One region of the Agrobacterium sp. 16-172Ci genome, then DNA from elsewhere that is predicted to be linked to it. Evidence: predicted binding sites of a transcription regulator. Region 1 holds the regulator's gene; the other holds the start of a gene.
What was found. Region 1 encodes PhoB, which activates phosphate uptake and scavenging genes when phosphate is short. Its sites were predicted from a motif close to TGTCATNNANCTGTCAT; they were not measured.
Positions count from the first base shown of each region.

Region 1 (4,422 bases):
CGCTTTACGACGTGAACCTCAACGTTCGGGAAAATACGGTGACCGCGCTTATCGGCCCGTCCGGCTGCGGCAAATCCACCTTCCTGCGTACCCTGAACCGTATGAACGACACGATCGACGGTTGCCGGGTCACCGGCAAGATCACGCTCGACACCGACGATATCTACGATCAGGCGATTGACGTCGTGGAATTGCGCGCCCGCGTCGGCATGGTGTTCCAGAAACCGAACCCCTTCCCGAAGTCGATCTATGAAAACATTTCCTACGGTCCGCGCATCCATGGTCTCGCCCGCAATAAGGCGGATATGGACCAGATCGTCGAGCAGAGCCTGCAGAAGGCGGGTCTCTGGAACGAGGTTAAGGATCGTCTGCACGAATCCGGCACCGGTCTTTCCGGCGGTCAGCAGCAGCGTCTGTGCATCGCACGCGCCGTTGCCGTCAGCCCGGAAGTGATCCTGATGGACGAGCCCTGCTCGGCTCTCGACCCGATCGCGACCGCAAAGGTCGAAGAATTGATCCACGAGCTGCGCACCAATTACACCATCGTCATCGTCACGCACTCCATGCAGCAGGCGGCGCGTGTTTCCCAGCGCACGGCCATGTTCCATCTTGGTCATCTTGTCGAGGAAAACGAAACCGACAAGATGTTCACCAATCCGGACGACCAGCGCACGCAGGATTACATCATGGGCCGCTTCGGCTGATCCCGGCCGGCGCTTTATCGAAACCGAACAAGACTGGTGCTTCTGCCGTGCCCGCTTCCGGGTACGCGCATGCAGGCCAAGCCGGAGGACTAGACCATGACACAGACAACGACCCATTCGCATATTCTGTCGGCCTATGACGACGAACTGAAATTCCTTACGCGTCGTATCGCCGAAATGGGCGGTCTTGCGGAGCAGATGTGCGCCGACGCCGTGCGCGCGCTCGTCAATTCCGATGCCGCGCTCGCCCAGAAGGTCATTTCCGACGATGCGATCCTCGACCACGCCGAGCGCGAGATCGGCGACAAGGCCATCGTCACCATCGCCAAACGCCAGCCGATGGCGGCAGACCTTCGCGAGATCATCGGCACCCTGCGTATTGCAGCTGACCTTGAACGCGTCGGCGACCTTGGCAAAAACACAGCCAAGCGCGTCATCGCGGTTGCCGGCACCGGCGTGCCGCGCAAGCTCGCCCGTGGCATCGAACACCTGTCGGAACTGGCGCTGGTGCAGCTCAAGGAAGTGCTGGACGTCTATTCCACGCGTTCCGCCGAGAAGGCCAATGCCATTCGCGAGCGCGACGAAGAAATCGACGCCATGTACACGTCGCTCTTCCGTGAGCTTCTGACCTACATGATGGAAGATCCGCGCAACATCACCACCTGCACGCATCTTCTGTTCTGCGCCAAGAACATCGAGCGTATCGGCGACCACGCCACCAATATCGCCGAAACGATCTATTACATGACCACCGGCAGCCAGCCGGAAGGCGAGCGTCCGAAGGACGACAGTTCCAACACGCTCGGTTCGGTGACCGAGTAACAGACAGGCAGCGGCTTGCGGAGTTAGTATATGGTGCCCAAGATTGCAGTTGTGGAAGATGAGGAAGCGCTGAGCGTCCTGCTTCGTTACAATCTCGAGGCTGAGGGATATGACGTCGACACGATACCCCGTGGAGACGAGGCAGAAATCAGGCTGCAGGAACGTATTCCGGACCTCCTTATCCTGGATTGGATGCTTCCCGGCGTTTCCGGTATCGAACTTTGCCGTCGGCTCAGGATGCGGCCGGAAACCGAGCGCCTGCCCATCATCATGCTGACGGCGCGCGGCGAGGAAAGCGAAAGGGTTCGCGGCCTCGCCACCGGCGCCGACGATTATGTCGTCAAGCCGTTCTCGACACCGGAACTCATGGCCCGCGTCAAGGCGATGCTGCGCCGCGCCCGCCCGGAGGTTCTGTCTTCGGTGCTGAAATGCGGCGATATCGAACTGGATCGCGAGACCCATCGCGTTCACCGCAAGAGCCGCGAAGTGCGCCTCGGCCCGACGGAGTTCCGCCTGCTGGAATTCCTGATGACCTCTCCCGGCCGGGTGTTTTCCCGCTCGCAATTGCTGGATGGTGTGTGGGGTCACGATATCTATGTGGATGAGCGCACCGTCGACGTGCATGTCGGACGTCTGCGCAAGGCGCTCAATTTTTCGCATATGCAGGATGTCATCCGCACCGTGCGCGGCGCCGGATATTCAATGGAAGCCTGAGAAAACCGAAACCGATGGTTTCACTCGGGATAAATTCCCTAAAAATCAGAAGGCCCGAGACCGGAACGGTGTCGGGCCTTTCGATTTTGAACCTTCCGCACATGCGTATCCTTGTTCTTTTGAGCGATAGAAGGTCTGCTGAAAGCCGGATTGCGCGGTGAAACCTGTCGGGAGGAAGGGCGCGGCACGTCGCCGATAAATTCCGAGCATTTGCCGCAAGGGGCCCATCGCGGTTTTACATCCGGAGAATGCGCAAGAACAGGGATGGGGAGCGCCTCTTAGACAGCGTGCGCTCTGTTCCAGAACCACCTTGGATTCCGCCACAAAAAAACGGGCCCGAAGGCCCGTAGTTTTTGAGTGTCGAATGCGTGCCGCAACACTCAAGCCTTGCGACGCTCGCTTACCGGCTGGTAGGCAAGCTTTGCATGGAACTTGCAATAGGGCGAAGATTCCAGTGCTTCACAACCGCAGAAATGGAAATCATCCTTCAGCGGATCGCCGACCGGCCACTTGCAGGTGCGCTCCGTCAGTTCCGTCAGCGTCAGGCGGCGGGAGATCGGCGTAACGACATTTTTGGAGGGAACGTAATCGAGAACTTCGGCGGTCTCGATATCGATCTCCTCGTGCAGCGCCGTTGCCGCGCTCGAGCGGTTCAACGCGCGTGCAGGTGCTGCGCTGACGCGGGTCGCAAAATTCGCCGCGCGCGGGGCAGGGGCGGCAGTGCGCTTGGGCGCGGAACGCGCCGAAGTAACCGGGCCGCCGGCCTTCACGCGTCCCGGCAGGTTGAGGCGATGGACCTTGCCGATGACGGCATTGCGGCTGACGCCGCCCAGCTGCGCTGCTATCTGGCTGGCGCTAAGCCCCTCGGACCACAATTTCTTGAGTTTTTCGACCCGTTCGTCTGTCCAGTTCATGCCGCTTCTCCGCTCGTCGCGTATAATGTCGGCAGAATCCCTCTCCGCCTCGCGGGCGTGCCGCGAGCGTGGTTTCTGCCTGATTTTTGGTGACTAGTTCCGCCGCAATGCAGTCTAGTAATTAGCGATTAACCTAGTGCCACGCAGACTCCGTGGCAAGAGTCGCGGGAATCATCTCGAATCGATTTTCCGGTTTTCCCCAACTTGCTGGCGAGTTGAGTCTGAAAGGCAACACCTTGGGCCTCATTCGCCGCCACCTACTAGGGCTTGAGAACCCCGGGAAACGCGGACTTTTGTTGACATCGGCAGGCGAAGTGACAATAGTGCCCCTGCCGCCGCGAGGCGGCATTTTTGATTTTCAGGCAAGGGATAACCCCGAAAGCCTATTGACAACCGTCTGACAGCGCATCCGCGCAAGGAGTGATACAGCCATGGCCGAAGCCGCCGCGCCATTGTTCGATACGTTTGCAAGAGCCCCCCTGCGCTTCGAGCGAGGCGAGGGCGTCTGGCTGTTCACGGAAAGCGGCGAACGATATCTGGATTTTGCAGCCGGCGTCGCGGTCAACTCGCTGGGCCACGCCCATCCGCACCTCGTGGAGGCGATCAAGACCCAGGCCGAGAAGGTCTGGCACGTCTCGAACCTTTATGAAGTGCCGGGCCAGGAAAAGCTTGCAAAGCGCCTGACGGAAGCGACATTCGCAGACAAGGTCTTCTTCACCAATTCCGGCGCAGAAGCGCTGGAATGCGCGATCAAGACCGCGCGCCGTTATCATTATTCCAAGGGGCATCCGGAAAAGTTCCGGATTATCACTTTCGAAGGCGCCTTCCATGGCCGCACGCTGGCGACGATTGCCGCCGGCGGCCAGCAGAAATATCTCGAAGGTTTCGGCCCCAAGGTCGAAGGTTTCGATCAGGTGCCCTTCGGTGACGTCGATGCGCTGAAAGCCGCCATCACGGCCGAGACGGCCGCGCTTCTGATCGAGCCCATTCAGGGCGAGGGTGGCATTCGCGCACCAGCCAAGGAATTCCTGCAGCTGCTGCGGTCGCTTTGCGATGAGCATGGCATGCTGCTGATTTTTGATGAGGTCCAGACCGGCGTTGGCCGTACGGGCAAGCTCTTTGCCTATGAGCAGACGGGCGTTGCACCGGATATCATGGCGGTTGCCAAGGGTATCGGCGGCGGTTTCCCGCTCGGCGCCTGCCTTGCGACGGCGGATGCCGCTTCCGGCATGACGGCGGGCGTGCATGGCACCACCTATGGCGGCAAC
Region 1 is NZ_JBNWBW010000001.1:410,023-414,444, forward strand. It holds gene pstB (phosphate ABC transporter ATP-binding protein PstB) at 1-704, shown strand, start outside; gene phoU (phosphate signaling complex protein PhoU) at 801-1,526, shown strand; gene phoB (phosphate regulon transcriptional regulator PhoB) at 1,557-2,240, shown strand; gene ACQZ40_RS02090 (GcrA family cell cycle regulator) at 2,621-3,154, opposite strand; gene ACQZ40_RS02095 (aspartate aminotransferase family protein) at 3,586-4,422, shown strand, end outside.

Region 2 (4,422 bases), on a different contig from region 1:
GTCCAGCGTCTGGTACGATCCGGACGCCCGGCCCGATGCGAAGCGCGGGCCGGTGGGCCGCCTGATCGCCCGTTTCGACCGCTGCTTCGAATGGATGGCCGGGCAATATCGCCGGGCCATCGGCTGGACCCTGCGGCATCGGCTCGTCACCCTGCTAGTCACGTCGGGCATCTTTATCGGCAGCCTGTTCATGGTGCCGCTGGTCGGCACGGAATTCGTTCCGAATGCCGATGAGGGCCGCTTTCAGGTCAATATTACCGCGCCGGTCGGCTCCTCGCTGGACTATACGACAACGAAGGTGCGGCAGGTCGAAAAGGCGCTGAAGGAATTTCCGGAAGTCGAGACGCTCTATTCCACCGTCAATACCGGCGGCGCCGCCGGCAAGCATCGGGCCGCCATAATGGTGGGGCTGGTGCCGCTCGACATGCAGAGCCGGACTCCACTCTCCCTTGCCGAACCGGTTCGCAAACGCCTGTCAGCCATACCGGGCATAGAGGTCACGATCCTGCAGAATGGCCTTGGCGGCGGCGAAAGCCCGGTGCAGCTCAGCATCCTCGGCGACGATCGGGCGGTCCTCGAAAAAATCGCCACCGGTCTGGTCGAAGACATGAAGAAAATCCCCGGCCTCGTGGATGTGACCTCCAGCGCCAAAGATGTGACCTCCATTCTTTCGGTCCGTCTGAAGCCCGCGGCGGCGAGCGATCTCGGCATTGCCCGCTCCGATCTTGCCGCAGCGCTTTCCCCCCTCATCGGCGGCGAGGATGTGTCGAAATGGACGGATGCGGACGGCAACAGCTACGATATCGTCATCCGCCTGCCCGTCGAGCGGCGGTCCGACGCGGCAGGTCTCGGTGAATTGATGATCGCAACCGGCCGCACGGCCGCGAACGGCGCGCCGCTGATGGTGCGTCTCGACCAAGTCGCCGATATCGGCGTCATGCCGGCCCCCGCCGAAATCCGCCGTATCGACAATCGCCGCGAGATACTGGTTTCGGCCAATATCGCCGGCCGCACGCTTGGCGAGGTGACGGAGACGTTGCAGGGCCTGACCGCCGGTCTTGACCTGCCGAACGGCTATCGCATCCGCTTCGGCGGTGACGCCGAAACCATGCAGGAGACCATCGGCCACATGGCCACGGCGCTTACCATGGCCGTCATCTTCATCTACATCGTGCTCGCCTCGCAATTCGGCAGTTTCATGCAACCGCTCGCCATCATGGCGTCCCTGCCGCTTTCGCTTGTCGGCGTCCTCATCGGGCTGATGGTGGCCGGCAGCACGATCAACATGTTCTCGCTGATCGGCTTCATCATGCTTATGGGCCTCGTGACCAAGAACGGCATCCTTCTGGTCGATTTCGCCAATCGCGAGCGGCGGCGTGGGCTTTCGCTGAACGAGGCGCTGGAAAATGCTGGCGTCATCCGCTTCCGCCCGATCATCATGACGACGCTTGCGATGATCTTCGGCATGATCCCGCTCGGTCTGGCCGTCGGCGGCGGTGGCGCGCAGCGTGCGCCGATGGCCCATGCGGTGGTTGGCGGTCTCATCAGTTCCACGCTGCTGACCCTGATCGTGGTGCCGACCATCCTGTCCTATATAGACAGCATCGTCAGGCGTTTTGCCCGCCTGTTGCCGAAAGCGCCGGACGAGGCGGCGGAAACGGCCATGCAGCACCGACCGGCGGCCTCGGCCTAGAGCATTTCCCGTGACGAAGGGTTCCACAGCACACGACGCAACGGTTTCCTGTGCCGTTGCACGCCCACCTCCGTCATTCCGGCCTTGAGCCGGAATCCAGCCGACGCGTGTCTACGCGGCGAGAAACTCCCTTCAGCCCAAGGACTTGGGCTGGCTGGATTCCGGCTCAAGGCCGGAATGACGGAGGTGGGAAACATCGCGCGTCACCGCAAACACCGCGATTGCCGTATCAGATTACCTTTCTGTCGTGTACTGTGGCAAGGGTTTACGGGAAATACTCCAGGTCCATCCGTCGGCCTCGCATTCAGGGCCTCTCGCTGCCCTGACGCTTCTTTTTGCCCTTCGGACGAAAATCGACAAGAAGCGACTTCAGTTCGATATCGCGAACGCGCCTTGCCGCCTCATCCGGGCGCACCCATTCCAGCAGGCGTTCACCGCGTTCCTTGAAACTGGTTTCCGCCTCCGTCACCTCTATCTGGAATACATCGACCATGCAGGGTACGACATCGCCATTGTCGAGCATCTTGAGATAGGTATAGCGGCCAACCGCATTCTTTTTCACCCGGCCCCGCACGCCCGCCTCCTCCCACGCCTCGATTGCCGCCGCCTCGTGCGGCTTCTTGCGTTTCATCGGCCAGCCGCGCGGAATGATCCAGCGTCCGCTGGTACGAGACGTGACGAGGAGGATTTCAACATCCTCGCCATTGCCGGCATAACGGAAGCAAAGCGCGGCATATTGCTGCCGGAAAGCGCCGGTGAAGAGCTTTTCCGGAACTGCAGCAAGCTGCTGGAGCAACGTCAGTGCACGAGCCGGGCGGGTTTTCCGGCTTTTCTTGGTGGGTTTCATATCCGTTGATAGTGCTGATTTTCCGGGTTGCATCAATGCCCCGCGTGCATTTATGACAGTTTTATGACAATCACCCCCCACAACTAATAAAGCGCCATTGAGGGCCAATTCGCATGATGAGTATTTTTCGCAAGCTGATGCCGCGCGAGGACCGTTTCTTCGACATGTTCAGCAAACATTCCGAAACCGTCATCAAAGCGGCCGAGGCCCTTGACCAACTTTTGAGCGGCATCGACGTCGAGAAGAACTGCGACCTCATCGTCGCCCTTGAACACCAGGCGGACGACATCACCCGCGAGGTGCTGCTCGCCGTCAGGCGCAGCTTCATCACCCCCTTCGACCGCGGCGACATCAAGGATCTCATCCAGTCGATGGATGACGCCATCGACATGATGCACAAGACCGTCAAGACCATCCGTCTTTTCGAGCAAACGGAATTCGATCCGCTGATGAAGGAAATGGGGCATGAGATCGTGCGCGCAGCCGGCCTCATCGCGGAAGCCATTCCGCTTCTCAACAAGGTCGGCACGAATGCGCATCGCCTGTCATCCATTTCCGAAGAGGTGACCCGCGTTGAAGGCCGCTCCGACGAACTTCACGATCTGGGTCTCAAGGACCTCTTCCGCCGCCACGGCGCAAGCGGCAATGCCATGGCCTATATGATCGGCAGCGAGATCTACGGCGAACTCGAAAAGGTCGTCGACCGCTTCGAGGATGTGGCCAACGAGATCAGCGGCATCGTTATCGAGAACGTCTGATGGATGTCGCACTTGCCCTGCCGCTGCTAATCGGCCTTATCGCCATCGCGCTGTTCTTCGATTTTCTGAATGGTCTGCACGATGCCGCCAATTCCATCGCCACCATCGTCTCCACCCGTGTGCTGCGCCCGCAATATGCGGTCGCCTGGGCGGCCTTCTTCAACTTCATCGCCTTCCTGTTCTTCGGCCTGCATGTGGCCGAAACGCTCGGCACCGGCATCATCGATCCGGCCATCGTATCGCCGCAGGTGATCTTCGCGGCGCTGATCGGCGCCATCGTCTGGAACATCGTCACCTGGATTTTCGGCATTCCCTCCAGCTCGTCGCACGCGTTGATCGGCGGGCTCGTCGGTGCGGGATTTGCGAAGGTGGGTTTCAATTCCATCGTCTGGTCGGGCCTGCTGAAAACCGTGGGCGCCATCTTCATGTCGCCGGCCATCGGCTTCTTCCTCGCCCTGCTTCTGGTGCTCACCGTCTCCTGGCTGTTCGTGCGGCAGACGCCCTTTGCCGTGGACCGCACCTTCCGAGTGATGCAGTTCATCTCCGCCTCGCTTTATTCGCTGGGACACGGCGGCAACGATGCGCAGAAAACCATGGGCATCATTGCCGTGCTTCTCTTCAGCCAGGGACATCTAGGCGAGAGCTTCTACGTGCCCTTCTGGGTGGTGATTTCCTGCCAGTCGGCCATGGCGCTCGGCACGCTGTTCGGCGGCTGGCGCATCGTCCATACGATGGGATCGAAAATCACCAGGCTGAACCCGATGCAGGGTTTCTGCGCCGAAACCGGCGGTGCGTTGACGCTGTTCGGTGCGACATGGCTCGGCATTCCGGTCTCGACCACCCACACGATCACCGGCGCCATCGTCGGCGTCGGCGCTGCCCGCCGCGTCTCGGCGGTGCGCTGGGGCCTTGCCGGCAACATCGTCATCGCCTGGATCGTGACCATGCCGGCGGCTGCGCTGATCTCCGCCGCGGTTTACGGGCTGACGTCGCTGTTCGGGTGACGCTCCATCCCTGCCCCGATTTGCCGCTCCTCCCGGAACAAAAGCCACCCCGTGGCTGTTGTTCCGGGGGACCAATGCGGATCGCGGACATGGCACGACAGGTTTTCTGGAAGGGTTATC
Region 2 is NZ_JBNWBW010000005.1:121,631-126,052, reverse strand. It holds gene ACQZ40_RS08020 (efflux RND transporter permease subunit) at 1-1,693, shown strand, start outside; gene ACQZ40_RS08015 (NUDIX hydrolase) at 1,998-2,540, opposite strand; gene ACQZ40_RS08010 (DUF47 domain-containing protein) at 2,654-3,298, shown strand; gene ACQZ40_RS08005 (inorganic phosphate transporter) at 3,298-4,302, shown strand; gene ku (non-homologous end joining protein Ku) at 4,392-4,422, shown strand, end outside.
Region 2: a site for PhoB is predicted at 2,593-2,609, ahead of ACQZ40_RS08010 (DUF47 domain-containing protein). Genes of this name have one in related genera too.